2 regions of the Microbacterium proteolyticum genome follow, and region 1 is predicted to be linked to the other one. Evidence: predicted binding sites of a transcription regulator. Region 1 holds the regulator's gene; the other holds the start of a gene.
The links. The regulator HspR, encoded in region 1, represses chaperone genes until heat shock. The targets are predictions, from matches to a motif close to AAGTTGAGTCNNNNNGACTCAACTT.

Region 2: the regulator HspR is predicted to act here: its motif matches at 5,607-5,631, upstream of P8R59_RS01290 (Hsp20/alpha crystallin family protein).

Annotation. Positions count from the first base shown of each region.
Region 1 covers NZ_CP121274.1:854,970-862,430, reverse strand. The annotation lists gene dnaK (molecular chaperone DnaK) at 121-1,989, shown strand; gene grpE (nucleotide exchange factor GrpE) at 2,002-2,610, shown strand; gene P8R59_RS04805 (DnaJ C-terminal domain-containing protein) at 2,619-3,611, shown strand; gene P8R59_RS04800 (heat shock protein transcriptional repressor HspR) at 3,679-4,122, shown strand; gene P8R59_RS04795 (alpha/beta fold hydrolase) at 4,315-5,151, shown strand; gene P8R59_RS04790 (helix-turn-helix domain-containing protein) at 5,296-6,342, shown strand; gene P8R59_RS04785 (TetR/AcrR family transcriptional regulator) at 6,412-7,008, opposite strand; gene P8R59_RS04780 (helix-turn-helix transcriptional regulator) at 7,151-7,461, shown strand, end outside.
Region 2 covers NZ_CP121274.1:104,139-111,599, reverse strand. The annotation lists gene P8R59_RS01330 (NAD(P)/FAD-dependent oxidoreductase) at 1-221, opposite strand, end outside; gene P8R59_RS01325 (ATP-dependent DNA ligase) at 290-616, opposite strand; gene P8R59_RS01320 (helix-turn-helix transcriptional regulator) at 722-1,651, opposite strand; gene P8R59_RS01315 (sugar ABC transporter ATPase) at 1,895-2,242, shown strand; gene P8R59_RS01310 (alpha/beta fold hydrolase) at 2,296-3,105, shown strand; gene P8R59_RS01305 (TetR/AcrR family transcriptional regulator) at 3,086-3,661, shown strand; gene P8R59_RS01300 (CDGSH iron-sulfur domain-containing protein) at 3,747-3,947, opposite strand; gene P8R59_RS01295 (iron-containing redox enzyme family protein) at 3,944-4,927, opposite strand; gene P8R59_RS01290 (Hsp20/alpha crystallin family protein) at 5,103-5,555, opposite strand; gene P8R59_RS01285 (HNH endonuclease signature motif containing protein) at 5,848-7,362, shown strand.

The sequences.
Region 1 (7,461 bases):
TCTGCTTGACGCCCCGAGTCGCCTGCGTTAGCCTTGAGTCATCGCGGCTCAACCCGCGCAGCAGACTTTACGAAACCCCGAGTCGTGGCATCCGCCCGACTCATGATCAAGGAGACACATATGCCACGTGCAGTGGGAATCGACCTCGGGACGACCAACTCCGTCGTGAGCGTGCTCGAGGGTGGCGAGCCGAAGGTCATCGCCAACGCCGAAGGCTTCCGCACGACCCCCTCGGTCGTCGCTTTCACCAAGGACGGCGAGGTGCTCGTCGGCGAGACCGCCAAGCGCCAGGCCGTCACCAACGTCGACCGCACGGTCTCGTCCGTCAAGCGCCACATGGGCACGAACTGGACGTTCGACGTCGACGGCAAGAAGTGGACGCCGCAGGAGATCTCCGCGCGCATCCTCCAGAAGCTCAAGCGCGACGCCGAGGAGTACCTGGGCGACAGCGTCGCGGATGCCGTCATCACGGTGCCCGCGTACTTCAACGACGCCGAGCGTCAGGCGACGAAGGAGGCCGGCGAGATCGCGGGCCTGAACGTCCTGCGCATCATCAACGAGCCCACCGCCGCCGCTCTCGCGTACGGCCTCGACAAGGGCAAGGAGGACGAGCTCATCCTCGTCTTCGACCTCGGTGGTGGAACGTTCGACGTGTCGCTGCTCGAGGTGGGCAAAGACGACGACTTCTCGACCATCCAGGTGCGCGCCACCGCCGGTGACAACCGCCTCGGTGGAGACGACTGGGACCAGCGCGTCGTCGACTACCTCATCAAGCAGTTCAAGGACACCACCGGTGTCGACGTCTCGGGCGACAAGATCGCCCTCCAGCGCCTCAAGGAGGCCGCGGAGCAGGCCAAGAAGGAGCTGTCGAGCTCGACCTCGACCTCCATCAACCTGCCCTACCTCTCGCTGACCGACTCGGGCCCCGTGTCGCTGTCCGAGACGCTCACCCGCGCGAAGTTCGAGGACCTCACCAAGGACCTCCTCGACCGCACCCGCAAGCCCTTCTCGGACGTCATCCGCGAGGCCGGCGTGAAGGTCGACGACATCGCGCACGTCGTGCTCGTCGGTGGCTCGACCCGCATGCCCGCGGTCGCCGAGCTGGTGAAGAAGGAGACCGGTCGCGACGCGAACAAGGGCGTCAACCCCGACGAGGTCGTGGCCGTGGGCGCAGCGCTCCAGGCCGGTGTCCTCAAGGGCGAGCGCAAGGACGTGCTGCTCATCGACGTCACCCCCCTGAGCCTCGGTATCGAGACCAAGGGCGGCATCATGACCAAGCTCATCGAGCGCAACACGGCCATCCCGACCAAGCGCAGCGAGACCTTCACCACCGCCGACGACAACCAGCCGTCGGTCGCGATCCAGGTCTTCCAGGGCGAGCGCGAGTTCACGCGCGACAACAAGCCGCTGGGCACCTTCGAGCTCACCGGCATCGCCCCGGCTCCCCGTGGCATCCCGCAGGTCGAGGTCACCTTCGACATCGACGCCAACGGCATCGTGCACGTGTCCGCGAAGGACAAGGGCACGGGCAAGGAGCAGTCGATGACCATCACGGGCGGCTCGTCGCTGCCCAAGGAGGACATCGAGCGCATGGTCCGCGAGGCCGAGGAGAACGCGGCGGAGGACAAGAAGCGCCGCGAGTCCGCCGAGACCCGCAACCAGGCCGAGACCCTGTCGTACTCGATCGAGAAGCTGATCAAGGACAACGAGGACAAGCTGCCCGAAGAGGTCAAGACCGACGTCCAGGCCGACGTCGACGCCCTCAAGACGGCGCTCGCCGGTGACGACGACGACGCGGTCAAGACCGCGTTCGACAAGCTCAACGCGAGCCAGGGCAAGCTCGGCGAGGCGATCTACGCGTCGTCGCAGGCCCAGGGTGAGCAGGCCGACCCGAACGTCGGCCAGCCCGGCAACGGTGAGACGCCGAACCCCGAGGAAGACGTCATCGACGCCGAAGTCGTCGACGACGAGACCGACGAGAAGAAGTAAGCGACAGAACTGATGGCACACAAGGACGACGAACAGCCCCAGGGCTCGGGCGCCGGTCCTGACGAGACGACGGGGCCGGAGGAGAACACCTCCGGCCCCGCGCCGTCGGGCGAGCAGACCCCGGATGCCGAGGGCCTCACGATCGAGGACATCCTCGGCGCCGAGCAGACCCCCGAGGCCGCCGCAGAGGGGGCGTCCTCCGACAAGGAGGCCTCGCTCCTGATCGACCTCAAGCGCCTGCAGGCCGAGTACGCCAACTACCGTCGGCGCACCGAGGAGCAGCGCGAGCGCGAGATCGAACGCGCGAAGGGCGAGGCCGTGAAGGGCCTCCTGCCCGTCATGGACGACCTCGACCGCGCCGAGAAGCACGGCGACCTCGTCGAGGGCACGCCCTTCGCGGCGATCGGCGACAAGGTGCGGGCCGTGGCCGAGCGACTCGGCGTGGTCTCGTACGGCACCGCCGGCGAGCCCTTCGACCCGCAGCAGCACGAGGCGATCTTCCAAGCGCCCACCCCGGGCGTGACCCAGGCCACGGTGCTCGAGGTCGTCGAGGTGGGGTACCGCCTCGGCTCCGTCGAGCTGCGACCGGCCAAGGTCGTCGTCGCCGTGCCGGTCGAGTAGGAGGACACATGGCGAGTCAGGACTGGTTCGACAAGGACTTCTACAAGGTCCTCGGTGTCGACAAGGGCGTGAGCGCTGCCGATCTGAAGAAGACGTACCGCAAGCTCGCGCGCCAGTACCACCCCGACTCGAACCCGGGTGATGCCAAGGCCGAGGCGAAGTTCAAGGAGATCAGCGAGGCCTACGCGGTGCTCAACGACCCCGAGCAGCGCGAGGAGTACGACCAGATCCGGGCCATGGGCTCGGGGGCGCGCTTCTCGGCACCCGGGGCCGGCGGGGGCGGCGGTTTCGACGACGTCTTCAGCCGGTTCGGTCAGCAGCGCGGAAGCGCGTCCGCTCCCGGCGGTGGCTTCGAGGACTTCTTCTCGATGTTCGACCAGCAGGGCGGCGGCTTCGGCTCCGGCCGGTTCGGTCAGACCACGGGCGGCTACCGCGGCTTCGGTGGACCGCAGCGCGGAGCCGACGTCACCGCCCGGACGACGCTCGACTTCGTCACCGCCGCCAAGGGCGAGACGATCACCCTGCAGGGCGAGGACGGTGTCCCGTTCAAGGTGAAGATCCCCGCGGGGGTCGCCGACGGCCAGAAGATCCGACTGCGCGGTCGCGGCCGTCCGTCTCCGGACGGCGGCGAGAACGGCGACATCGTCGTGACGGTCGCGGTCCGACCCCACCCGGTGTTCTCGCGCGAGGGGCTCAACCTGCGGCTGACGGTCCCCGTGACCTTCACCGAGGCGGCCCTCGGCGCCACGATCGAGGTGCCCACCCTCGGGGGAGAGCCCGTGCGGCTGCGTGTCGCACCGGGCACCCCCTCCGGACGCGTCTTGCGCGTCAAGGGGCGCGGCATCCATTCGTCCAAGGGCACCGGCGACCTGCTCGCCGAAGTCCAGGTGGCCGTTCCGCAGCACCTCAGCGACGAAGCCCGCGAGGCCCTCGAGCGCTTCCACGCGCTCGAACCGAAAGAGAATCCCCGCGCCGACCTGATGGCCAAGGCGCGTCAGTGACGCCGTGCTCCTGGCATCCGCCACAATCGGATGCCAGGAGCACGCGATCCACGAGAGAGGAGAGGCCGTGTCCGACAAGGAACTCGATGAGGATGCGCCGATCTTCGCGATCGCCGTGGCCGCCGAGCTGTCGAACATGCACCCGCAGACGCTGCGGCAGTACGACCGGCTCGGCCTGGTCGTGCCCGCCCGCACGCAGGGTGGATCGCGGCGGTACTCCAGCCGTCACGTGCAGCAGTTGCGCGAGGTCGCGCGCCTGTCGAGCGAGGGGATGAGTCTCCCCGCGATCGCGCGTCTCCTGGCGCTCGAGGAGCGGGTGCACGAACTCGCGCGGCGCGTCACCGACCTGGAGCGTCAGCTGATGGCCGAGCGCCAATCGCGTCCGGGCGCGCGGGTCTTCGCCGCGGGGGCCACGGGTTCGGTGGTGACGCTGCGCCACGGGGCGCGCGTGCGGCGGGCGACCGACGTGGTGCTCTGGCGCCCGGGCGGGTTGCTCGACGACGAGGACTGACGGCCGACGCGCCGGGACGCGCTGAGGGTGCGCGGCGACGCGTGACCCGCACCTCGCCGCCGGTCGGACGTTTCTCGGACGATTGTCGGATGCCGGTTCCCCCACCCCCTCCTACAGTGAGGCGTGTTCACCGGCGACGCCCCGGAACACACCCCCGGAGGGCGCTCGTCGAACATCCGAGCGGAGGCTGACATGCCATTTGTGACCACGACCGACGGTGCCGAGATCTTCTACAAGGACTGGGGCAGCACCGACGCCCAGCCCCTCGTCTTCCACCACGGATGGCCGCTGTCGTCCGACGACTGGGACGCCCAGCTGCTGTACTTCCTCGACAAGGGCTACCGCGTCATCGCCAGCGACCGCCGCGGTCACGGCCGCTCGTCGCAGATCGGCACCGGCCACGACATGGACCACTACGCCAGCGACGTCAGCGCCGTCGTCGAGCACCTCGACCTGCACAACGCCATCCACATCGGTCACTCGACCGGTGGCGGCCAGGTCGCCCGCTACGTCGCGCAGTACGGCGAGCCGCAGGGTCGCGTCGCCAAGGCCGTGCTCGTCGCCGCCGTGCCGCCGATCATGCTGCAGAGCGACACCAACCCCGAGGGCACCCCGCTGTCGGTGTTCGACGGGTTCCGCGAGGCGCTCGCCGCCAACCGTGCGGAGTTCTTCGAGGCCGTGGCATCCGGCCCCTTCTACGGCTTCAACCGTGAGGGCGTCACCGCCTCGCAGCCCGTCATCGACAACTGGTGGCGCCAGGGGATGACCGGCAGCGCGCAGGCCCACTACCTCGGCATCAAGGCGTTCTCCGAGACCGACCAGACCGAGGACCTCAAGGCCATCACGGTCCCGGTGCTCGTGCTCCAGGGCGACGATGACCAGGTCGTGCCGTACAAGGCCGCCGCGCTCCTGCAGCACGAGCTGCTGCAGAACTCGACCCTCAAGATCTACGAGGGCTACCCGCACGGCATGCTCACGACGCACGCCGACGTGATCAACCCCGACATCCTGGCGTTCATCCAGGAGTGATCGGTTCTCCGCATCCGACGGCGCGCTCCCACCCGGGGCGCGCCGTCGTCGTTCCACCGTGGGTCTCAGAGGGCCACGCGCGTCGCGGCGGGCGTCCGTACCGTGGGCCGTACCCACCCCGGACCGCACGTGAGGAGCCGCACGATGCACCCGCCGCAGATCATCGATCAGTTGTCCCACGCCCTCGGTCGACGCGTGACCCTCCGCCGCGCCGATGAGCCCGCGGATGCCGACGCCGACATCGCGTTCGGCGGTGGTGCGCTGCGCATCGGCGGAACGGCGCGTGCCGACCTCTCGCCGCGCGAGTGGGCCGTGGTCGACGCCGCGGTGCACCTCCTCGAGATGGCCTCCGGCGCGAGTCCCGCGGCGCGCCGCGACCGCGTGTTCGCGAACCTCATCGACGACGACTCGAGCGTGCGTCGGGATGCGCTGTGGGAGCTCCGTTCCCGCCGCTGGATCGACGGCCGCGCCGACGGCATCGAGCTGCTCGCCGTGGTGCTCGACCCGGCACCGGAACTGGGCATCGTCGCGTTCGGGCGCCGCCTGGCGACCGTCCTCCACGGTGCCGTGCAGTTCGTCGGCGCCCACCGAGGAGCCGCGATCTTCGTGGCATCCCGCACCCTCGACCTCGACGCCCGGAACAGGGCGGTGGATGCCGAGGCCGCCGCGCAGGGCATGACCGCCCGGGGGTTCGCGCTGGCGGCGGGGTCGCCCGACGACGGCGACGTGGATGACGCGGTTTCGCGCGCGATCCGCTCCGCGCACCTGCGCGCGACCCTCCCCGAGCAGGTGACCTCGGTGCGCGCCGAGGACCTCGGCGGCTGGGCGCTCGTGCAGACGCTGCCCCGCTCGCGCTCGCTCCTCGTGCAGGCGTGCCCGGCGGCGTTCGTCCTCGCGTCCGCGGAAGACTCGACGCAGCGCGACACCGTCGAGGCGTACCTGGATGCCGCGGGGCGCGCCTCCGTCGCCTGCCAGCGCCTGCACATCCACCGCACGACGCTGTACTACCGGCTCGAGCAGATGCCGGAGGCCGTCCGCGAGGCCCTGGCCGACGGCCTGCAGCGGAGCACGCTGCACCTGACCCTCAAGCTCCTGCGGCTGTGGGACGAGGAGCTGCGCCGCGAGGAGCCGGCCGCGGTGACGCCGGTGCCGCTGCCGCGCGAGCGCACCGCGGAGCGTCTGTTGGCGTAGAACCGACGGCCCGGGCGCCGACCCCGCCGGGCGCGGGCGAAGCTGCGGACGGGCCCGGGCACCCGGGCGTCAGGCCGGGCGTGCGACCAGCCGCGACGAACGCGCCGCGAGCTCGCGCAACCGCCGCGGCGGCACACGCAGGCGGCTGAGCTGCACGATGCCCTGGGAGGCGAGCACCGTGGTCTCGGCCGCGCGCCGTGCGTCTGCGGGCGAGAGGGCGATGTGGTGGGCGTCAGCGGTCTCGCACAGCCGTGCGGTGAGCGCGGACTCCATCTCGTCGATCGCGGCGTCCGCCACCGCGAGGACCTCGGGGAACCGGTCGCCGAGCTCGGCGATGCTGTTGAGCATGAGGCATCCACGTCGGTCCGCGTAGGAGAGGCAGTCGGAGACGACGCGGTCGAGGTACTCCGAGGCGGCGGCTTCGAGGTCGGCGCTGGGTCCCGCCGGACCGCCGGAGGCGAGCTCGACGCGAGCCGCGCAGTAGCGGCCGAAGACGCGGAGGAAGAGTCCGAGCTTGCTGCCGTAGCGCGCGTAGAGGCTGCTCGTGCCGACGCCGGATGCACGGGCGACCTCCTCGAGCGAGGTCCGGTCGTATCCGCGCGTCCAGAACAGCTCCTGCGCCGTATCGAGCAGATTCTGCTCGTCGTACTGCCGAGGCCGACCCATGAGGCAACGCTATCCCGTCGCCCCCGGGGGCTCTCAATGCACTCGTCCGGTTGCGACGTACTCCTGTCCGTTCGTGCAGCACGGGAGGAACCGCTCCCACGGAGAATTGGAGGGAGCATTCCACTACTCGCCGGAGGCTGATGTGAACGACACCGCGGGGCCGTTGGCCGCGTTCCTTCGCGACCGCCGCGAGTCGTTGACGCCCGAGCGGGTGGGGATCGCGCGGGAGCCGCGCCGACGCGTGCGGGGCCTGCGGCGCACCGAGGTGGCAGACCTCGCCGGCATCAGCAGCGACTACTACCTGCGGCTCGAGCAGGGCCGCGGTCACCAGCCATCACGGCAGGTGCTCTCGGCGCTCGGCCGTGCGCTGCTCCTCGACGGCCCCGGCGAGGAGTATCTCCACCGCATCGCCGATCTTTCCGGCGACGGCCCACCGTCGGCCGAGGAGGACGA
Region 2 (7,461 bases), 750 kb from region 1:
CCGGGCGGGATCACGTCGGCCTGCCGGCGCACGGCCCGCGAGGCCCGGGCGGTGCCCCCGGCGATGTGGGACTGCAGCGGTGCGTAGACGTGCTGCTCCCGGGGCTCGACCACCGTGACGTTCCCGAGGCGCGCGTTGTGCAGGCGTCCGGCGATCGAGAGCCCGGCGTTCCCGCCCCCGATCACCACGATCCGCGTCTCGGGTGAGGGTGTGTGCGGCATGCGGCATCCTTCCGTTCCCGTCAGGGAACCCCGGGGCGGCCCGGGAGGCGAGCGGGTTGACAGCGGGGTCAGCCGAAGGGGTCTGCCGTCAGGGCATCCTCGGCCGGCTCGGGGACGACGTACAACCCGGTGGGGGAGTTCGCCATCGTCATGAGCGCCTCGAGCCAACTGCGGTTCAGTGCCGGCGGGCGGCCGCCGTGGAACTTGAACACGATGCTCGCGCGCGGGTGCAGCCATACCGATGTGCGGCCCCCGCCCGTGCTGACGTCGTCCTTCCACTGGAAGTAGAACGGCTCGCCACGACGCAGCTTGTTCCCGATCACGATCTGGAGGTGGGCGAGCACGCGGTCCTCGAAATCGGCGCGGACCGCTCCCTCGTACATGAACTTCCCCACGATCGATCCCTTTCGTCGCCCAACCTCGTCACTGTGCCCCGTTCCCCCCTCTCCGGCCGCCGCCGCAGACCTTTCGCGCCATCACGACACGGAATGCGACGGGCGTCAGAACATGCGGGCGGTCTGGGCGGGGTTGAGCCCGTACATGTCGCGGTAGAACCGCGCGAACCGCGACGGGCTGGAGAACCCCCACCGGCGGGACACCTCGCCCACCGTCGCGCCGGCGTTCTGCAGGTCGCGGTGCGCGGCGGCGAGGCGGACCGTGCGCAGCTGCTCGGAGGGTGTGACGCCCAGGGCGCGGCGGAACGTGTGCTGGAGCCCCCGCGTCGAGATGCCCGCCGCCGCGGCGATGTCGTCGACGGTGATCGGCTCGTGCGCGTGTGCGTCGATGAACGCGAGCGCCCGTCGGACGGTCCGCGGTGCGGCCGCGCGCTGGGCGGTGCGGTCCAGGGCCTCGAGGTAGGTGGTGGAGAAGGTCGTGAGCGTGGAGATCAGGGCGTGCCGTTCCAGCTCGGCGGCGATCAGTGGCTGCTCGTGCCCGACGGCGAGGGCGGATGCCACGTACCCGAAGCTGCGCTCCCACTGTGCGGCGAGGGTGCGGTCGCGCGCGACCGGATCGATCGAGCGCAGCACGAGGCGGTCTTCGCCCGAGACCGCACGGGCGATCCGCTCGGCCGATGTCCGGTCGAAGAGGAAGGCCCGCACCTTCCCGGTGCCGCTCCAGCGCGCCTGCATCGCCCTGTCGCCCGTGATCCACGGCTGCCGGGCGTCGAGCGAATGACCCTCCGTCGTCATGCGGGCGTCGAGGGCGGCGAGCTGGCAGGCCATGATCTGGTCGTCGAGGTGGATGGAGGACCGCACGTCGGCGCGCAGCGAGTACTGCACGAGCGAGAACGCCCCCGTGTCGATCGACGTCCAGCGGAACCGCACGCGCAGCGGATCGACGTGCTCGAGTCGGGCGCTGGGGATGAACTGCTGCCACACCGTCTCGACGTCGCGAGCGCCGGTGGCGTTGACGGTGAGGACTTCCCCCATGCGACCCTCCTCCGCGGTGTGCGGTCCGCGGCATCCCGGTTATCTTGCCCCCGCCGTCGAGGTCGGACGTGCCGCGGGACGGGCCGCGCGAGGATTCGGCCTCGGAGCGAAACCGGGGGAGCGCGCGGGGGGCGGGCGCGCTGTCAAGGGGGGCGTGGGTCGGTGTGGCCGGAGGCTGGGATGGGGGAGTCGCCCGTCGTGGCGGCGCGTGCGCCCGACGCACGCACGATCGAAGGGACACCCATGAGCGACACTTCTTCCGACCAGACCATCCCGGCCGCCTCCGACGGCGTGGCCGGCGTTCAGCCTCTGCGCGACGGCGACACCTCGATCGAGCCCGACCCGACGCTGGATCCTGCACAGGCGGAGTGGGATGCCACGACCGCACTCGACGAGGGCGTCGATCCCGCAGACCTCGACCCCGCCACGGCGACGGGTGCCGATCCGGCCGAGATCCCGGCCGACGACGCCGACATCCCGCTGGAGGACGTGCACCCGGAGTCCACCGGCACTGACTCGCAGGGCCAGGATCCGGGTGTGGTCGAGCTCGGCGAGGAGGGCCAGGGAGACCTCGCGCCGGAGGACCTCTGAGGCTGCCGCGATCGGCGCTTGCCGTTACTGGCTAATAGGCGTAGCTTATGGCTATGGACATTAGCCAAGTGCAGGTGGGCGGCGGGCGACTGGCCGTCGAGGTTCGCGGACAGGGCCCCCTCGTGGCGTGCTCGCCCGCGATGGGCGACGAGCGCGACGCGTTCGGGCCCCTCGCCGACCGGCTCGTATCGGCCGGGTACCGGGTGGCGCTCGTCGATCTGCGCGGGCACGGCGACAGCGATACGAGCTTCGCCGAGTACGGCGACCGTGCGACCGCGAACGACCTCGTGGCCGTGATCGAGCGTCTCGGCGAGGGACCGGCGGTGATCGCGGGGGCCTCGATGAGCGCCGGTGCCGCGATCATCGCGGCCGGCGAGCGCCCCGATCTTGTGAGCGCCCTCGTGCTGCTCGGGCCCTTCGCCCGCAACGGCAACGCCGCGCTCGGGATGCTCCTGCGCGTGCTGCTCGCCCGTCCCTGGGGGCCGGCCGTCTGGCGCGGCTACTCCGCGTCGCTGTGGCCGGGACTCGGCGTCGGTGCGCGCGAACGGGCCGCACACCTGTCGCGCCGACTCGCGCGGCCCGGACGGTGGCGGGCGTTCTCCCGCACCACGCGCGTCGATCACTCCGTCGTCGCGCCGTTCCTGCCGCGCGTCACCGCTCCCGCGCTCGTCCTGATGGGAGAGGCGGACCCCGACTGGAAGGACCCCGCCGCCGAGGCCGCCTGGCTCGCCGGCGAGCTCTCCGCCGACGTCCAGCTCGTCCCCGGCGTGGGCCACGCGCCGATGCTCGAGGCTCCCGACGTCGTCGCCGACCGGGTGCTCATGCTCCTCGCGGAGGTGACCGGTGCCGCGGGCCGGTCTTGACGCCGACGTCGTCGTCCGCCGCGCCGCCGAGCTCGTCGACGCCGAAGGAGTGGCATCCCTGACGCTCTCCCGCGTCGCCGCCGCCCTCGGCGTCGCCGCTCCTAGCCTGTACAAGCACGTCGGCGGTCTCGGCGATCTGACGGATCGCCTCGCGCTCGCCGCCACCCGCGCCTTCGGCGACGCCCTCGCGCGATCGTCGCGCGGGGTGTCGTCCCGCGACGCCCTCGCGGCGCTGGCCGCGGCCTACCGGGGTTTCGCACGCGAGCGTCCCGGCATGTACGAACTCGCCCAGCGCGGGGGGACCGGTCCCGAGTGGGAGCAGGCGGCGGCCGAGGTCGTAGACGAGATCACCCGGGCGCTCGCCGGGTACGGCGCGGGGGCGGCCGACGTCCACCGCATCCGGTACGTCCGTTCGGCTCTGCACGGGTTCACCGATCTGGAGAGGGTCGGCGGTTTCCGTCAGCCCGAGTCGGTGGACGAGACCTTCGCGCGCCTCGTCGACGCGCTGGATGCCGAACTCTCCCGGCCCGTGGACGGCGAGCGCGCGGCGAAGTGACGGCATCCCCGTCGGCGGGAACGACTCCGGCGTGGGCGATCGGGCTCAGGATGCCGGGTCGCGCGGACCGTCCGCGACGGATGGGTCAGTCGTCGGTGCGGAACCCGGCGGGCTTGTGCGTCCCGTCGCAGAACGGCTTGATCGTGGACAGGCCGCACCGGCACAGCGCCACCGTGCGCCGGCGCTTATCGATCGGGGCGCCGTCGGCGTCGCGCAGGTCCACGTCTCCGCGCACGAGCAGAGGACCGTCGGGATAGGCCGTGATGCGCGGACGCTCGGCGGTCACCGGGCGTCCTCGGGGCGCAGTGAGGACGCGCCACGCCCCCAGGCATCGAGCAGGTGCTCGCCCACGCGACCATCGACGCTCAGGCAGACGGCGGCGCCGAACAGGATGTCGGGGAGCAGATCGGGGCGGTCCTCGGCGAGGGTGCCGGCGAGGTCGCGGGCCGCGATCTGCTCGTGCACCGCGTCGGCTTCGACGTGCTCGTCGAAGTAGCCGCACACGTCGTCATCGAAGCCCAGTCGACGCAATCCCTCGGCGTACAGGCGGTTCGGGATCGAGGACGTCATCTCGAACGCCGCGAGGTGTCCGACGATCGCGCCGAGGAGGCGCCGGTTGAGGCCGAACATCGACATCGCATTGTGAGATGCCAGGGTCACGGCGGGCACGTCGTCGACGTAGGCGCCATAGGCGTCGGAGAGCCCGGCCGCGCGCACGGCACGGGCGAAGAGCTCGGCGTGGACGCGCTCGGGGTTGCCGCCGCCGTACTCGTCGGACTGGATCTCCACGAGCGCGGCTTTCGGGCGTCCGGCCAGGCGCGGGATCGCCCAGGAGTGCGGATCGGCCTCCCGCAGCGTATAGACCGAGCGGTGCACGAGGAACTCGTGCGCCTGGTCGAGGGTCGCCTTCTTCGCGAGGTGGCGCGAGAGGCTCGGACCGCCGTCGGCGGCGGTCAGGGTGAAGAGCGCGCGGGCCACGGCATCCGCGGTCGCCGCCGGGAGTTCGGGCGGGAGGATACGCGCTCGCAGCGCGGCCTCGAACGCCCGCTCGATGACGCCGCGGGTGGCGATGAGCGACGGCTCCCACTCGAGCTCGGGGTCGAACGCCGAGACCGACCCGTAGGCCGAGGCGTACAGCGCGAAGAGGGCGAGCTGAAGGTCGTCGTCGGTCTCGACGTCGGGCGACGCGGCGGCGGCCGCGTCGGCGAGGACCGTGTGGTTCGTCGCCGCGCCCACGCCGAGGTGGTGCAGGACGGCGGCGCTCACCGGGCCGCGCGGAGTGAAGGGAAGGGCGGGCACGTCATCGGCGTCGATGGCGGCCGGCGGATCGTGGGGGGAGAGGGTCGCGGACACCGGAGCACTCTGCGGGCAGCGCTCCGGATCGCCGAGGGCCTTGACACGGGCGGAGGGGGCGACCCGTCGGCCGCCCCCTCCGGGGTGCTCACTGCTCGATCGGCTGCGGGGTGCTCTCGTGAGCCTCGATCACGTCGCCGGCGTCGTCGGTGGACACCGCGATCCGACGCGGCTTCGCCTTCTCGCTCACGGGGATCGTGACGGAGAGCACTCCATTGCGGTAGGCGGCGCTGATGCGCTCGGTGTCGATGCCCTGGCCGAGGTTCAGCTGTCGGACGAACGACGCGGTCTCTCGCTCGCGCGTGATCCACTTGACGTCGTCACCCGCGGCGAGGGTGCGCTCGGCGCGGATCGTGAGCAGCTGACCGTCGACGTCGATGTCGACCGAGCCCGGGTCGACGCCCGGAAGGTCGGCGGACAGGACGTAGTGGTCGCCGTCGCGGTACAGGTCCATCGGCATGCGTCGCGGTCCGCCGCGGCGGGCGTCGAGGAGCGTCGACGCGAGGCGGTCGAGGTCGCGGAAGGGGTCGTAGGTGGCCATGGTCGTTCTCCTTTTCGATCGGTCCGGATGCGGCATCCGGAAGGTTCATTGAAGTTGAGCCTCTGTCGCTCAACTTGGTGTCAGATTAGCACTCTCGTAGGGAGAGTGCCAAGAGTTCAGGTGCGTGTTGCGTGGCGGTCGTCGCGTCGTCGGGGCGCGCGGTGGGCGCCGCGTCGTCGCTGCGATGTCGCGGGCCGTGCGCCCCTTCTGCACAGGTCTCGCAGGTCGGAAGTTGTTCACAGATTTGCCACCTGATCTGGGAAACGTCGTGGGTTTCGTTCAGCGTTCGGATATGTCTTCGAATGTTTCGCCCGAGCCGTCCGGGTCGAGGGTCGTGGCGATCGACGTGGGGGTGTTGGCGGGTCTGGTCGCGGATGTCGTCGTCGCCGAGGCTGCGGTCGCGTCGGCGGAGGTCGCGCGCGTACGGGCGTTGGCCGCGGTCGGACGACTCGCGCTGGATGCCGCGGCGACGACACGGGCGTCGGTGCGAGCCGCGGAGATGGCGTTGCGGGAGGTGGCGTCCGAGGTGGCGGCCGCGTGCCGGGGGTCGGATCGGACGGTGCAGCGCGACATCGACGACGCGATGACGCTGGTGGAGTCGTTCCCGCGAACCGTCGCGGCGTGGGAGAGCGGGGCGATATCGCGGCGGTATGTGCGGGTGATCGCGGACGCCGGGGCGGGGCTGCCGGTGGAACGGAGGGCGGTCTTCGATGCCGAGGCCGTGTCCCTCGCGGGGGAGGCGTCCAGTCCGGGCCGGTTGAAGAGCCGGCTCGCCGTGGCCGCGCAGAGGTTGCATCCGCGGACGGTCACCGAGCGCCACCGGGCCGCGCGCGAGTTGCGGTGCGTGCGCGTGGTCCCGGCGGCGGAGGGCATGTCGGATCTGATCGCGACCCTCCCGACCGTGCTCGCCGAAGCGATCCACGACCGGGTGACGCAGCAGGCCCGGGTCATCGTGGACGCGGCGCGGGACGCGAAGGCGGGCGACGCACTCGGCGATGCCGCCTCCGGCGACATGGCCTCGACGGGCGGGGTCACCCGAGGGGGGACTCCGTCGCCGACGGGCCGGGCGAGCGGTGACGGTGCCGTCGACGGCGACCCGGTCGCCGGTCCCGTCCTCCCGAAGCCGGATACGCGCACGATGGACCAGGTGCGGGCGGACGTGTTCGCCGACATGCTCCTCACCGGCGACCCGACTCTCGACCCCACCCGACCCGACGACGGACCCGGCACCCTCGGCAAGATCCGCGCGAGGGTCCAGGTCGTCGTGCCGGCCATGACCATGCTCGCGCCGGGAGGGGAGAACGCGGCTCCGGCCGAGCTCGTCGGCCGCGGTCCCATCGATGCGGAAACCGCACGGCGCCTCGCCGAGGCCACCCGCGTCCCCTGGGATCGGGTGATCACCCACCCCGTCACCGGCGCCGTCCTGCACACCGACACCTACCACCGCACCACCGCGATCGACCGGCACCTGCGTGCCCGTGACCGCCGCTGCCGATGGCCCGGGTGCACTGCTCCCGCGATCCGTTGCGAGATCGACCACACCACCGACTGGGCGCACGGCGGGACCACCGACGTCCGCAATCTCGCCTGCCTGTGCCAACGGCACCACACGCAGAAGCAGTTCACGCGCTGGAGCGTGACGCAGCTCCCCGACGGACTCCTCGAATGGACCTCACCCACCGGCCGCGTCTACACCGACCACCCCGATCCGTATCCCTCCGCCGTCCCACCCGCCAGTGTTCGATTCGCACCCAACCCACTCCCCTGGGAGAAGCGGGTCGATGATGACGAGACGGCGGGTCCGTGAGCACGGAACAGACTTCGGGCCTGCCGCTGACCTCGAGCGCGCTGCTGTTTCCGAGCGCTGCTGCTTCCGAGCGCCGCTATTCCTGGAGGCGATAGTTCC